Regions from separate parts of the Synechococcus sp. PCC 7336 genome, predicted to be linked through region 2. Evidence: predicted binding sites of a transcription regulator. Region 2 holds the regulator's gene; the other holds the start of a gene.
The links. Region 2 encodes HrcA, which represses chaperone genes, less so after heat shock. Its sites were predicted from a motif close to TTAGCACTCNNNNNNNNNGAGTGCTAA; they were not measured.
Positions count from the first base shown of each region.

Region 1: the regulator HrcA is predicted to act here: its motif matches at 2,922-2,948, upstream of groES (co-chaperone GroES).

Region 1 covers NZ_CM001776.1:2,433,991-2,441,424, reverse strand. The annotation lists gene SYN7336_RS25535 (hypothetical protein) at 1-696, shown strand, start outside; gene groL (chaperonin GroEL) at 810-2,438, opposite strand; gene groES (co-chaperone GroES) at 2,532-2,843, opposite strand; gene SYN7336_RS25530 (ribonuclease J) at 3,185-5,026, opposite strand; gene dapA (4-hydroxy-tetrahydrodipicolinate synthase) at 5,239-6,156, opposite strand; gene SYN7336_RS11580 (pseudouridine synthase) at 6,613-7,263, shown strand; gene SYN7336_RS30820 (hypothetical protein) at 7,331-7,434, shown strand, end outside.
Region 2 covers NZ_CM001776.1:428,692-436,125, reverse strand. The annotation lists gene SYN7336_RS32120 (choice-of-anchor I family protein) at 1-1,160, shown strand, start outside; gene SYN7336_RS02135 (NAD(P)/FAD-dependent oxidoreductase) at 1,300-2,583, opposite strand; gene SYN7336_RS27605 (pentapeptide repeat-containing protein) at 2,659-4,080, opposite strand; gene SYN7336_RS02120 (heat-inducible transcriptional repressor HrcA) at 4,248-5,390, opposite strand; gene panD (aspartate 1-decarboxylase) at 5,650-6,012, shown strand; gene glnA (type I glutamate--ammonia ligase) at 6,165-7,434, opposite strand, start outside.

The DNA.
Region 1 (7,434 bases), 2.0 Mb from region 2:
CCCGTTCGGTTGGGGACGGAATTACACATACGCGGTTGGAAATCCTATATTTGCCGCGCCAGTGGCGTTGTGGGAGGACTATTGCCGCTGCGGAATCGCTTAATGATGTTACTGGCGGTGTTACACTCGCTGCGATTGCTGCCTTGGTGGCAGGTGTCCGTGTCGCAGGCTCAGCGATTTCAGTATGTGTGGCTGGGGCTGTGGAGTGGTGGGGGCCTAGCAGCACTGCTGTACTTTTTCGTGCCCATCTGGTTTTTATGGACCGGTCAAACACCGGTTCCAGCCTTCGATCGCAGCTTCTTTGCCTGGTTTTTGCCCTATGCGATCGTCGGTCGGCTGGCGTGGCTGGCCTCCTTCAGTCCAGCTCGATGGCGATCGGCATGGCAAGCGGAGCGCCAGACAGGAGCGCAATTTTTTCAATCCATTCAAGCACTGGTTCTGTCTTTGAAAGGCACGCTGCCATTGGCTCGCAGGTCTTCTCAACTCTCGTTTGGACCGCAAGCACTAGTGATTCTGCTGACGATCGGCGCGATCGTCATCGGTATCGTCAAGTACTTTGTCAGTCAGGCACCAGAATCGACGATGTCGCTTGCCTTTGGCTTAGCCTGGGCTGGATATAATTTGGCATTATTGAGTGTGCCGCCCTCCGATTTTAGTCGTTCAATCCATACAGTTTCTGCCGAGCGGCATTCCTAAGCATAGGGGCACGCACGAATCGGAAAATTTCCAACCCAAAAAGCTCCCGGCCACTAACAGCCGGGAGTATGAAGGTTTAGCGAGATTGGCGAAAATGCCAACCATCGCGGGCTTTAGTAGTCGAAGTCGCCGCCCATGCCGCCAGCAGGAGCTGCTTGCTTGGGTTCGGGCTTGTCAACCACGATCGCTTCGGTAGTCAGAACCATGCCAGCGATGGAAGCTGCGTTCTGCAGTGCAGAACGGGTCACTTTCGCGGGATCGACAATACCGGCGTCGAACATGTTGGTGTAACGATTATCCTGAGCGTCGTAGCCGGTTTCAAAGTCCTTCTCCTTGACTCGCTCCAGGACAATCGCCCCATTTTGACCGGCGTTATCGGCAATGCGACGCAAGGGCGATCCCAGGGCGCGGACGACTAACATCGCACCGCTCAGCTCTTCACCCGACAGATTGGTATTGGCCCAATCCGTCAGATCGGGGGCTAAGTGAGCCAAAGTGGTGCCGCCGCCAGGTACGATGCCCTCTTCCACGGCTGCCTTGGTGGCATTGATGGCATCTTCCAGGCGCAGCTTGCGGTCTTTCATCTCGGTTTCAGTGGCAGCGCCGACCTTGACCACGGCAACTCCCCCCGCCAGTTTGGCCAAACGCTCCTGCAACTTCTCCTTGTCGTAGGAAGACTCGGTCTCCTCAGCTTGACGGTGGATCTGCTCGCAGCGAGCTTTCACAGCGGCTTCGTTGCCGTCAGCCACAATCGTGGTGTTGTCTTTGGTGACGGTGATGCGGCGCGCTGTACCGAATTGTTCCAGCTTGGCGCTTTCTAGCTTGAGGCCAGCATCTTCGGTGATGACCTGACCGCCAGTTAACACGGCGATGTCTTCCAGCATGGCCTTGCGGCGATCGCCGAAACCAGGGGCCTTGACGGCGCAGATGTTGAGCACGCCGCGCAGGCGATTGACCACCAAGGTGGCCAATGCTTCTTTCTCGATGTCCTCAGCAATAATCATCAGGGGCTTGCCAGCGCGAGCCACCTGTTCCAGCACGGGCACTAGATCCTGGACGAGGGTAATCTTCTTGTCGGTAATCAGGATATAGGGTTCTTCCAACACGGCTTCCATGCGCTCGGTGTCGGTGGCGAAGTAAGGAGAAACATAGCCCTTATCGAAGCGCATCCCCTCGGTGACTTCCAGTTCGGTGGTCATGGACTTGCCTTCTTCTAGGGAGATAACCCCCTCGCGGCCTACTTTGTCCATGGCCTCGGCAATCATCGCCCCCACTTCTTCATCGTTGCCAGCAGAGATCGTGGCCACTTGAGCGATCGCCTTGGAATCTTCCACTGAACGGGCGTGCTCGGCAATAAGGCCGACCAAGTAAGTGGTGGCCTTATCGATGCCGCGCTTGAGGGAAATGGGATTGCTGCCAGCCGCCACATTGCGCAGACCTTCTTTGACCATGGCCTGGGCTAGCACGGTTGCAGTGGTGGTGCCGTCACCAGCCGCATCGTTAGTTTTGGAAGCTGCTTGGCGAATGAGGGAAACGCCCGTATTTTCGATGTGGTCTTCCAGTTCGATTTCTTTGGCGATGGTGACGCCGTCGTTAATAATTTGAGGTGCGCCGAACTTCTTCTCCAGCACGACGTTGCGCCCTTTCGGACCGAGGGTAACCGCAACAGCCTCCGCCAGGACGTCGATCCCGGCTTCGAGGGCGCGGCGGGCGTCTTCGTTGAAAATAATCGATTTAGCCATGATGAGATGCCTCGAGTGACTCTAAGTGAACAGATTCAGTCGTGAAATGAGCGCGCTCGAATGCGCGAGGAGCAGAATGACTCCACGATCGCATTACTCCACAATCGCCAAGATGTCGCGTTCTGCCAGCAGCACGCACTCATCGTCGCCGAGTTTGACTTCGGTTCCGGCGTACTTGGAATAGAGCACCTTATCCCCCGTCTTGACATCGAGAGGCACGAGCTCGCCGCTGTCATTACGCTTACCGGGGCCAACTGCCACGATTTCCCCCACTTGGGGCTTCTCTTGGGCGGCGTCGGGCAAGTAAATGCCGCCAGTCGTCCTTTCATCCCGCTCTGCGATCTTGATGAAGACGCGATCGCCCAAGGGTTTGAGTGAAGATACATTCAGTGTGATTGTTGCCATAAGAATCCCCTTCGCGAGTAGTCACGAAGCTCGATATAGTGTGGTTTCTGCCAAATTAGAGAAGGGCAAGGAATACCTTTAGCACTCTCGCCCACCGAGTGCTAGTCTACCAGCGCTCAAATTTAGCTGACAAGACAACTGGCTTGGCGACTTTCCCCACAATGAGGTAGTAGTAACCGAACTCCTCTATGGGGAATGTTTTGTCTTTTGCCCATCAATTGCCCCAATCGCGACGGTCTTGAGGCTGAGAAGGTTGCGTAAAAGCACTCCAAGCTCCAGAAAGACAGAACTTGAAGTGCAATGTCTGAAAGGCGATCGAGGATCGCCCTAAGCAGTCACCGCTAAGCAGTTGCTGCTGCAGTCGAACGACGTTTGCGGCTGCGTCGACCATCGGCAGGAGTCACCGCTCCTTCCGGAGCAACGGCGGGAATTGCAGTCGCAGTTGTCTTGCCTTGGGCGGTTTCGCTATCTGCCGGTGTCTGCAGCATCAGCACCACCATGGGCCGGCCCTGCAACCGACTGCGGAGCATTTTCACCACAGACCGCTCGATCGCATTCTTCAGCCCAGCCCAATCCACATCATCGAGGCTGACCGCACCCGATGTGGGGATGCGGGCGAATTGGCCCCAAGCTGCCAATAACGTCTCTGCAATGGTTTGGCGAATCTGCTGCTCTAGCGTTTTACCGGCGGCGGCCACAGCCACGATGTTGATGCTGGGGGGGGCCTGCAGCTTGCCCGTTTCGGTCAAGCTGCAGGCGATCGCGATCAAACCATCGATCGCCACCTGCTGGCGCTCTTGCAAGACTTTGTCTTCTACGATGCCAGAGCGGCTTTGGTCCACTAGCTGCAATCCACAAGGAACTTTACCGACAGCGGCGATCGAATCGGGCGTCACTTCCACCACATCGCCGTTATCGATAATGACAATGTTTTCTTGGGGTACCCCCATCTTCATCGCGGTTTCAGCATGCTTGACCAACATGCGGTATTCGCCGTGGGTGGGTACAAAGAACTTCGGCTTGGTCAGAGCCAGCATCAGCTTCTGATCCTCCTGACAGCCGTGACCGGAGACGTGCAACCCTTTATCCTTGCCGTAAATCACGTGGGCTCCCTGAGCCACCAACTTATCGATAGTACGCACCACAGGGATCGTGTTGCCAGGAATGGGGTTGGCCGACCAGACCACCGTGTCGCCAGGACGGATGGAAAGTTGGCGGTGTTCTTTATTGGCAATTCGCGTCAGGGCAGAAAACGGCTCCCCTTGAGAACCGGTGGTCAGGATAACCACATTCTCGTCCGGCATTTTATCCACTACGTTCATGCGCTGCAGCGTGTCGTCTTTGCAGCGGATGTAACCCAAGCGACGAGCGTGATCGACCACATTCAGCATCGAGCGTCCCAACAAGGAGACAACTCGACCTTGGGCCTCCGCCTCCTGTAAAATCAGGTTGACGCGGTGAACTGACGAGGCAAAGGTGGTGATGATGATTCGACCTTTCGCCCCAGAAAAGGCCCGCGACAGACCGGCCCGTACAGCAGCTTCAGAAGGGGTGAAGCCGGGAACTTCGGCATTGGTGGAATCGCTGATCAAACACAGCACTCCCTTTTCGCCATGCTCGGCCAATCGCTGGATATCGAAAGTCTCGCCATCGACGGGGGTGTGATCGAACTTAAAGTCACCCGTTTGCACGATCACCCCAGCAGGAGTATGCAATGCCACGGTGTAGCTATCGGCAAAAGAGTGGGTGTTGCGAATGAACTCGGCAAAGAAATTCTGGCTCAAGGGGACTAAATCGCGAGGCTCGACCGTGCGCAATTCAGTGCGGTTGAGAACGCCCGCTTCCTTGAGCTTGCCCGCCAAAATCGCCAGCGCCAGCTTGGGGCCGTAAATGACGGGAATGTCGAATTCTTTGAGGTGATAGGCAATCCCGCCGATGTGATCTTCGTGGCCGTGGGTGACTACCATGCCGCGAATTTTGTCGCGATTTTGCTTCAGGTAAGTGACGTCAGGTAAGACGATATTCACCCCGTGCATATTGGCATCAGGGAAACTGAGGCCAGCGTCGAGCAAGACGATATCGTCTTCGCAACGAAAGACCCAGGTATTCTTACCAATCTCCTGTTCGCCCCCCAGGGGGATCATTTGAACGGGAGGAACTTGAGTCTTCGATTGGGTTGGCATATGGATGGTCCTTTGTAACTGAACAATGTGGTTGAAAGCTAGTAGGTTGCGCGGCCCCCTCAGAGGTGCGGGTTGGGGCCACCTCGCTGTAGCAGGTCGGGGCGGGCCTCAAAGGCGCGATCTCCGCAGGAGAAGTCGATTGTCTTGGCTACTCGCAGGCGCAACCGCGCAGATCGAGACGAGCAATAGATAGCTTGGCTGACTAGCCGGATTTAGCAGGAGGCATAGACGGGATCGGATGGGGTAGAGAGATCGAGTAAGTCGAGCTGTTGCAGAGTAGATTTTAAAGTTTCGAGCGAGGCAGGCGAAAGCGGGGCGAGAGGTAGGCGGACGGAACCAACATCCCATCCTTGCAATTGGAGCGCTGTTTTGACCGGTGTGGGGTTTGTCTCGACAAACAAATGCTCGAACAGAGGGAATAGGCGAAGGTGAGTTTTTAATGCAAGTTCGAGACGACCGGCGAAAAAATCTTGGATCATTTGCTGGAGCTGAGGTCCGATGAGGTGACTGGCGACACTCACGACTCCAGAAGCCCCTAGAGCTAACATCGGCAGCGTTAGGGAATCATCTCCAGAATAGATGGCAAACTCGGGGGGGGTGAGTTTCCGAATGGCACTGACGGTGTCCATGCTACCGCTGGCTTCTTTGATGCCAACCACTGTAGGTAGCTGGGCAAGCTTAGCAACCGTTTCTGGGTGTAATGAAACCCCAGACCGCCCAGGTATATTGTACAGCAGAACTGGCAGATCCGAACAGGCGGCGATCGCGCGAAAATGTTCGTACAGCCCTGTTTGCGTGGGTTTGTTGTAATAGGGAACCACTTGCAACGTACCGTCCAAATCGAGGGCGGCAGCTTGACGGGTGGCGGCGATCGCCTCTTCTGTGGAATTGGAACCAGTACCGGCAATCACTTTTGCGTTTCCGGCAACAGCCTGTTTCATGACTTTAAACAGTTCGAATTCCTCATCCCAAGTCAGGGTGGGAGACTCGCCAGTGGTTCCGCAGACCACCAGTGTATCGGTACCGTTGTCGGCTAGATACTTGGCTAGTCGCTCAGCTTCGGGAACATTGAGCTTCCCGGATGGGGTAAAAGGGCTGATCGTAGCTGTCAGGACTCTACCAAAGACCAAAACTATCGACTCCTATTCGTAGTACATTTGGGTCTGTTCGTACATTTGGGCCTAGGGTTAGCGCTATCGCATCACCGGCATCATAACTGTTCGAGCGCCGATCGAGGGAAACTTGCGTGACTGGCACTGCTTTATTGAGTGAGGCTGTATTGCTCGATCTCGCGACAACTCCAAATAGTGTTCGCAGGCATTCTCTTGCAGTGCTGGAGGGGGTTCGTTTTTGCTGTTTGTTCTCGGTGTTAATGTTTGTTTTTCAGATGAATGAAAGCTAGTTTACCTTTTTATGGCGTCAGCTTATCACCTCCATCGTCATCTGACTCGCCTCCAGAAGGAAATTTCTACGAATGGAGTCCCAGCTCTCCATACGCAAGACTCTTTCAACCATGGCCCGGGCAAACCCAAATCTTTGGAGCGGCGTGGCAATCGAGCGAGCTGCTAACATCCTACACTGGTTGAGTGCGGTATCTTCTGTTTTACAAGCCCTATGGCGTTCTGACCCAGTTCACCGATCGCGCAGCAGATCGACAGACTGGAGGAGAGAGACGTCTGACGCTCAAAGCCTTTATAGACGTTGCCAACGTCTATCCCGTGGGACGGCTCGATCGCGATAGCGAGGGGTTGCTGCTGCTGACGGATGATGGCGTGCTGGCATCGCGGTTGATTCAGCCTCGCTACGGCCACCAGCGCACCTATTGGGCGCAAGTGGAAGGAGTACCTACGGAGGAGGCGATCGCCCAACTGTGCCGAGGAGTGATAATTAAGGGATACCAGACCCGTCCAGCATTAGCTCGGGCGATCGAGGAGCCTCAATTACCGCCACGATCGAGCCCGATTCGGTATCGCAAATCGGTGCCCACCCAATGGCTTGAATTAGTGCTGACAGAGGGGCGCAATCGTCAGGTGCGCCGCATGACAGCGGCTGTAGGCTATCCGACGTTGCGTCTCGTGCGGGTGCAACTGGAGCAACTGACGCTCGCAGGCTTGAGACCGGGACAGTGGCGGGAGTTATCGAGATCGGAGATAGAGCAACTGCGACAGCGGGTAGGGGGGAAGATGCCCCGCAGGCGATCGCGACGCCAATCGCGATCGGTCGATTCCCATCGTTGAGGCGTAGAGTCCCATCGTTGAGGCGTAGAGAAGTGGCACGATATCACTGTGAGAATGGAGCGAAATCATGGATGAAAACGACTATCTCGATGAAGACTCTTGTCCGCTCAGACAGGAGTTGGAAGCAATCTATGTCGAACTAGCCAATGGCTGCTGCTCCTTAGAGGAGGA
Region 2 (7,434 bases):
TGGAGGATACTTCGGTGTCAGAGGACGAGCGCGTCCAAAACCTGAGTTTCCGGGAAGATACTGTGTTGCCATCTCTGGCCGTTCTAATCGGCACAGATGGCGATGACATCTTGCAAGGGACTGCCGATGGCGATTCAATTTTCGGCTTAGCTGGCGACGACATTATTAAGGGTCGCGCTGGTGATGACGAGCTCTTTGGAGCTGACGGCGACGACTTCCTCAAAGGTGACTCGGGCAACGATACTCTCCTCGGCGGCGCTGGCGATGACGATCTCAAAGCTGGCCAAGGCGATGACGACCTCCAAGGGGGAGGTGGCAATGACGACCTCTTCGGTCGCGCTGGCGATGACACCTTGGTTGGCGGTGAGGGAGATGATGACCTCTTCGGTGGCGGCGGTGCCGATACCCTCGAAGGGGGTGGCGGCAACGACGACCTCAGAGCAGGTGGCGGTGCCGACACTCTGTATGGGGGCGAAGGGGATGACGATCTCATCGGCGGCGGCGGTGCCGACACCCTCATGGGGGGCAGTGGCAACGACGACCTCTTCGGTGGCGGCGGTGCCGACTTCATTGCTGGGGGCAGCGGTAGCGACGATCTCTTCGGTAACGGCGGTGCTGACACCCTCATGGGGGGCGGTGGCTCCGATCGCCTGAATGGCGGCGGCGGCAACGATACGGCTGATTTCAGCGACATTCCCGTTGGAGTCACGGCAGATCTGGCTGCTGGCACTGCCTTTTACGAGCCTGCACCCGATGTACTGATTACGGATACTTTGAGAAGTATTGAAAATCTCACGGGCACTGTCTTCAATGACAATCTCGCGGGCGATGCTCGTGCCAATATCCTCAACGGAGTTGGCGGGGCCGATGCCTTAACGGGCGGTGCTGGTGGAGATACCTTTGTCTTAGGCGACGAGTCAGGGGCGTTCTACGCTGAGGCGGGTACGGCTGACGTGGCCGAACTGACAGATTTTGCGACGGGTGAAGATCGCATTCAGCTCTCGGGCAGTCTTGGCGATTACGCTTTCTTTAGCTTGGGCAGCGGTCCTGCCACGGCTATTGCGCTCGATGATGGCAACGGCAGCTTTGACTTCCTGGGCGACGAACTCGTTGCCTTTGTGGGCAATGGATTTGAGCTGACTGACTTGGCTTTTGTCTGAGTCTCTGACCGCTGATTGAAGGTATTTAAACTTAACCCCAGCCTCACTAGAGTAGGCTGGGGCTTTTTTGGGGGCGATCGCCCAACGCCTTCAGAAAACCAGGTTGCTCGGATGCGCTTTTCGCCGAGGGAATTTCGGCTCAAAGCTGTTCCAGCAGGGAGTTCGCTGCCCGATCGCCACTCTGCATAGCCCCTTCAATACTGCTTTGGCAAGTGTATTCCCCTGCCAGGACGAGCCCTGCCATAGCGGAGCGAGGGGAGGGTAAGCGATCGTGCAGGCCGGGGGGTTGATCGAATTGGGCAAAGGGGATGCGGTATTGCCGCAGGTAGCTCAGGCGATCGCCATCTAGGTGGGGAAACCAGTCGAGCAATTCTTGACGGCAGCGCTCGGCTAAGCGATCGGGGGTGGATGGCGGATTGCCCAAGACCGTCACCGACAGTAGGTGTTGGCCAACGGGGGTGAGAGCAGGGCTGACATTGCTCAGTTGGATGCAGTGATGGATGGCAGTCTCGGGTGTCTTGGCGCTGTTGAGGTGGATGGCGGTTTCCGCATGGGCGGAGATAGGGGTGCTGAAATAGAGACAGGTGACAGCGCGGGGTGTGGTAGGAATGGGGCGATCGCCGTTTAGTCGAGGAACGAGTCGCGCCGCTGCAGTGGCCTCTGTCGCACAAACCACAAACTCAGCGGCCAAGGTGCTGCCATCTCGTAGCTGAACTCCCGTAACGCGCTCCCCCTCGATCGCAATGCGTTCTACCGTAGCGTTACAGCGCAGTTGCCCGCTGGCGAGGTGGCTGGCAAGCTGGTCGGAGATTGCCCCCATTCCCCGTTTGGGAGTCGCGATCGCCCCTTCAGATAGCATCTTGAAATAGAACTGGAATAGACGGGCACTGGTTTTGAGTTCTGGGTCGAGAAAGATGCCGCTGTAGAAGGGATAGAAAAAGTGCTGCAGGATTTGTGGGGAGAAGCCCCACTGCTGGAGAAAATCTAGGGTGGAGAGATCGGGCTGCTGCCAAATGGCTTCGATCGAACTGGCGAATAATTGAGCTCGCAGTGTCAATATGCGAGCTTTGTCCCCCAGCGTCAACAGTGGATTGGCTAGCGATTCGAGCAGAGTGGCGGGAGCCCGGAGAGGGTCGCCAATGGGATAGTGGCGATCGCCCCGCACGAGCACCGCCCCCGGACTGTAGTTGCACAGTTCTAAAGCCTCGAGATCGAGATGGCGACGGACCGCTGGATAGGCGGAGAACAGCACCTGGAAACCGCGATCGAGCTGAAAGCCATTGACCTCATCCGTGCGCACTCTGCCGCCTGCGCGATCGCTTTGTTCGAGTAAGACAAAGTCATTGCAGCCGTTTTCTTGCAAAACCTTGGCGCAGGTCAGTCCCGCTAAGCCCGCTCCGACAATGGCGATCGTCTTTGTCATCCCATCCCCTCATATCTCTCAGGCTCAGTTGTACTGCACGGAGGGGAATTGCGGGCGGCTGGCGATCGCCAGCCGCTAAATCGAGGGAGCGACTTTGGTGCGAATGGTACTCTCTAACTGCTCGCGAGTGATATTCGTCCGCCGCAAGTTACACCCAGACAAATCTGCCCCCGCCAAATTGGCTCCGGCAAAATTAGCCTCCTGCAGATTGCAATCGCGCAAGTCAGCCCCCTGCAACTGCGCCTGACTCAGGTTCGCCCCCTGCAAACTCGACCCCACCAACACCGCCCGTCGCAAATCAGCCCCTCGACAATCGCAGCCTCTTAAATTAGCCGCAGATAGATTCGCCTCGCTCAAATCGCTACCGATTGCGCTGGCAGCACTCAGATTCGCAGCATGTAGGTTCGCGCCGTACAAATTGGCTTGGCGCAAATAGGCTTCTCTGAGATCGGCGCGATCGAGATTGATGCAGCGCAAATAGGCTCCGTACAGCAGTGCTCGCCGCAACGAAACTTGAGGAAAATCTCGCTCCCCTGTCGCAAATCTCTCCAAAACTTCCTCGGCACTCGCTCGCTGCCAGCCAGACTCTGCCGGTTTATCGATGGCCATTCTCAAGCGATCGCGATCCACCGGTATCGCCTCATCCGAGCGCACGCTACCATCCGGCATCACAGTCTCGCGAAACTTAGCCCCCTCCGAGCTCGCACGGGCCAGTTTTGCCTTTGTCAGGATGGCGTTGGCCAAATCGGCATCGTTCAAATTCGCGCCTTCCAGGTTGGCCCCCGTCAGATTGGCCCCTCGCAAACAAGCCATACTCAGATCGGCATCGCTGAGATTGGCACCCCTCAAATTACAATTGGCCAGATTGGCATAAGTTAAACTCGCCTCCGCCAAATTAGCCTGATTGAAATCGGCCCCTGCCAAATTAGCATGTCCCACTTTAGCGCCTTTCAGGTTCGCCTCAGTTCCCATTGCCCGCACTAAATTGGCTTCGTAGAGATCGGCCTCCATCAGGTTGGTGCGCTTGAGAACGGCCTCCTGCAAGTTGACCCCGCTGAGATCGCTGTTACGCAAATTGGCTTTATAGAGGTCTGCATGGGAAAAGTTGGTTTCCCGCAGGCTGCAGTGACTCAAAAAAGTGGTGGTGAGAATAGCATGGCTGAAGTTGGCTCCAGTCAAATTGGCTGAAATCAAAAACGAACCGGTGAAATCCACATAGCGCAAATCAGCTTCTACCAGTTGCACCTCGCGCAACTTTGCCCGCCGCACCCTCGCCTGCGATAGCATTGCGTTGTTGAGATTGGCACGATACAGATCGCTTTTGTACAGATCCGATTCACTCAGGTTGGCTCCGCTGAGATTGGCATTGTGCAAGCTAGACCGAATCAGCGCAATTCCCTGCAGGTGAGAGTCGGGCAAGTTTGCCTTATTGAGCTCGATGCCTTCAAATTTGCGGCGGTCGGCAGCATACCACTGCAATAATTCCTTCGCTTCCATGGACTCACCCTAACTGCTTTGAACTCACCCACCCACTGCCCGAACCGAAAATACTGTCAAATATTATCGCTTAGTTTATCGAGTTACACGCGAAGAATCAGTATTATGACGCTACATCTTTATATTTTAGTGTATTAATTGATGCTCTTGAGCTGCGATCGGCAGATTCAAGTTGAATTCACACTGTTGAGTGTGTTTGAGAGGTGATGGGCTGTGGCTTTAACCGAGGCGATCGCCCGCTCGTAGGGCAACCGGGTCGGCCCTAGCAGGCTGACGCTGCCCATTGCCCAACTGCCGCAAGAATAGCCAGTCGAAATCAGGCTGCACTGTCGCATCGGTTCGAGGGGGTTTTCGGAGCCGATATAAACAACGACGCGATCGGGGGACGTGGGTCCCAACACCGGCCACAATTCCGACTGATTTTCTTCGAGTAGCTGCACCACATCCTGGATCTGGTCGGTTTGAGCAAACTCTGGCTGGCGCATCAGGCCCGTCATCCCCCCCACAAAAACTTGGCCGATCGCCGGTCTCAAGTGATTGTGTTTGAGCACATCTAGCAACTGCTGGAGCCAAGCTCCATAAGAACGGAATTGGCGGTTGAGTTCGGACCAGTCAATATTGAGGATGTCGTAGAAGGTTTTGCCCCGCAATTGCAGGTTGAGGAAGTTGTTGAGCAGTTGCAGCTCCTGTTCCAATTGTTCGATCGCATCCGGCTCGGTTCGGCGATCGTCATTCACAGGCGATAGGGGGGCAATGGTATGTCCGAGGGGAGAGCCCAGCCCTGTCTGGGAATCGCTTTGTAGGTTGAGTAAGACGGAGTGGCTCTGGTAAGAATCGGTCACCAAAATCGCCATAATGCGGTTGCGATCGACTGCCACCAGTTGTAGGTGGCGGATGGTGGCGGTGTCAGTTGGGGGAGCGGTGACGAGGGCAATGCAACCACTCAAGGTGGCCAAAATTTGAGTGGCTTGGTGCAGTAGGGTTTCGAGATTGTCGTTCAGTTGCTGGCCGAGGCGATCGGAGAGCACTTGCAAGAGTTGCTCCTGCAGGTCGGTGGGGTCTTCGATCAAGTCGTCAACGTAGACGCGATAGCCGTTATCGGAGGGAATGCGTCCGGCGGAAGTGTGGGGTTGGAACAATAAGCCGCTGCGCTCTAATACCGCCATGACATTGCGGATGGTGGCGGTGCTCACCCCCAAGTCGTAGGATTGGGCTAAGGTTTTGGAGCCCACAGGCTCTGCCGTGGCGATATAACTGCGAACCGTCGCCCAGAGAATATTTTGCTGTCGGGCATTCAAGTTAATTTGCATGGGGATCGTTGTACCGCATCGAGTGACTTCGGCTGTATTGCTGTACCTACGTGTATCCCACAGGTTGAATTCAGCGTAGCGCAGCCAGTTGCACGATCGCTAGTCTTCCCTGAAGTTACTCCCGCTATCCGTTCCAATCGACCTTCGAGCGATCGCCAACCTACCGCTAATTTTGGCGTTTGGGGCGTTCTCCCGGTTAGGATCGTATCGCTGACGCAGTTGCCGTTTAGCCAACTTAACTCCTGTCCTGACAGTGCTTATGCGCATTTTCCTCAAATCCAAGCTTCACAAAGCAATAGTGACTGAAGCGAATTTGGCCTATACGGGCTCCATCACCATCGATAAAGCCTTGATGGAGGCTGCCGATTTAGCTGAGTACGAGAAGGTATTGGTGGTGGATAATACCAATGGCAATCGCTTGGAGACTTATGCGATCGCGGGCGATCGCCATTCTGGCGTCGTCTGTATGAACGGTGCTGCCGCCCATTTGGTTCGGGCAGGGGATGAAATCACCATCATGTCATTTCACCTCCAAGACAAGCCCACCCAGCCGATCAAGCTCTTGCTGGATGCCAACAATCGCATTTTTAAAAATCTAACTCAGTTAGAGTTGGTCCGATAGCGGCACCCCGTCTAAGCAGAGACCCGTAGTTTTGAGAATGTGTCTATTAGACCCTTTCACTAGCGCTGTGGTTCGCTGCGCTAAATGCCTGGATTACCCCAAAAAAAGCCCCTCGCTTGAGGGGCGATCGCGCTTCAACGAGTTGCATTGACTTACACGTCGTAGTAGAGGGAGAACTCGTAGGGGTGAGGGCGCAAGCTGAGGGGAATCACCTCGTTGTCCAGCTTGTACTCGATCCAGTTGTTGATGAAGTCCTCGGTAAAGACGCCGCCTTCCAACATGAAGGCATGGTCGCTTTTGAGGTTCTCCAACGCCTCCGAGAGGGAGCCGGGAGTGGAGGGAATTTTTTCCAGTTCTTCGGGGGATAGATCGTAAATATCGACATCCAAGGGGCTGCCGGGATCGATTTGGTTCTTGATGCCGTCCAAACCAGCCATCAGCATGGCAGCAAAGGCCAGATAGGGGTTGCTGGTGGCGTCGGGGCAGCGGAATTCCAGACGCTTGGCCTTCGGATTGGAGCCAGTAATCGGAATCCGCACGGAAGCAGAGCGGTTGCCCTGCGAGTAGGCCAGGTTAACCGGCGCCTCAAAACCGGGGACCAACCGCTTGTAGGAATTGGTGGTGGGATTGGTAAAGGCGAGTAGGGCAGGAGCGTGCTTGAGGATGCCGCCGATGTAGTGCAGGGCCATCTGGCTCAGGTTGGCATAGCCGTCACCAAAGAAGAGGGGCTGGCCGCCTTTCCAGAGGGACTGGTGGGTGTGCATGCCGGTGCCGTTGTCGTTGAACAAAGGCTTGGGCATGAAGGTCACCGTCTTGCCGTGCTTCTTAGCCACATTCTTGATGACGTACTTGTAGATCATCAAGTAGTCTGCAGCGGAGATCATATCGGCAAACTTGACCCCCAACTCCGCTTGACCGCCTGTGGCCACTTCGTGGTGGTGCTTTTCGATCGGCACCCCTAGCTTGCCCATGGTCAGTAGCATTTCGGTGCGAAGGTCTTGGTAGGAGTCGGTGGGGGAGACGGGGAAATAGCCTTCTTTGTAGCGGGGCTTGTAGCCTAGGTTGCCGTCCTCTTCTTCGCGACCGGAGTTCCAGCGACCTTCGATGGAATCCACATAGTGATAGGCACTGTTTTGGGTTTGGTCGAACCGAACGTCGTCAAAAATGAAGAATTCTGCTTCGGGGCCAAAGTAGGCGGTATCGGCAATACCAGTGGAACTGAGATAGGCGATCGCTTTAGCGGCGATGCTGCGGGGGCAGCGCTCGTAAGGCTCGCCAGTGCGGGGCTCGCTAATGCTGCAGGTGAGGCTGAGGGTCGGAACTTCGGTGAAGGGTTCGAGCCAAGCGGTGTTGGGGTCGGGCACCATCAACATGTCGGATTCGTTAATGGCCTTCCAACCGCGAATACTGGAGCCGTCAAAG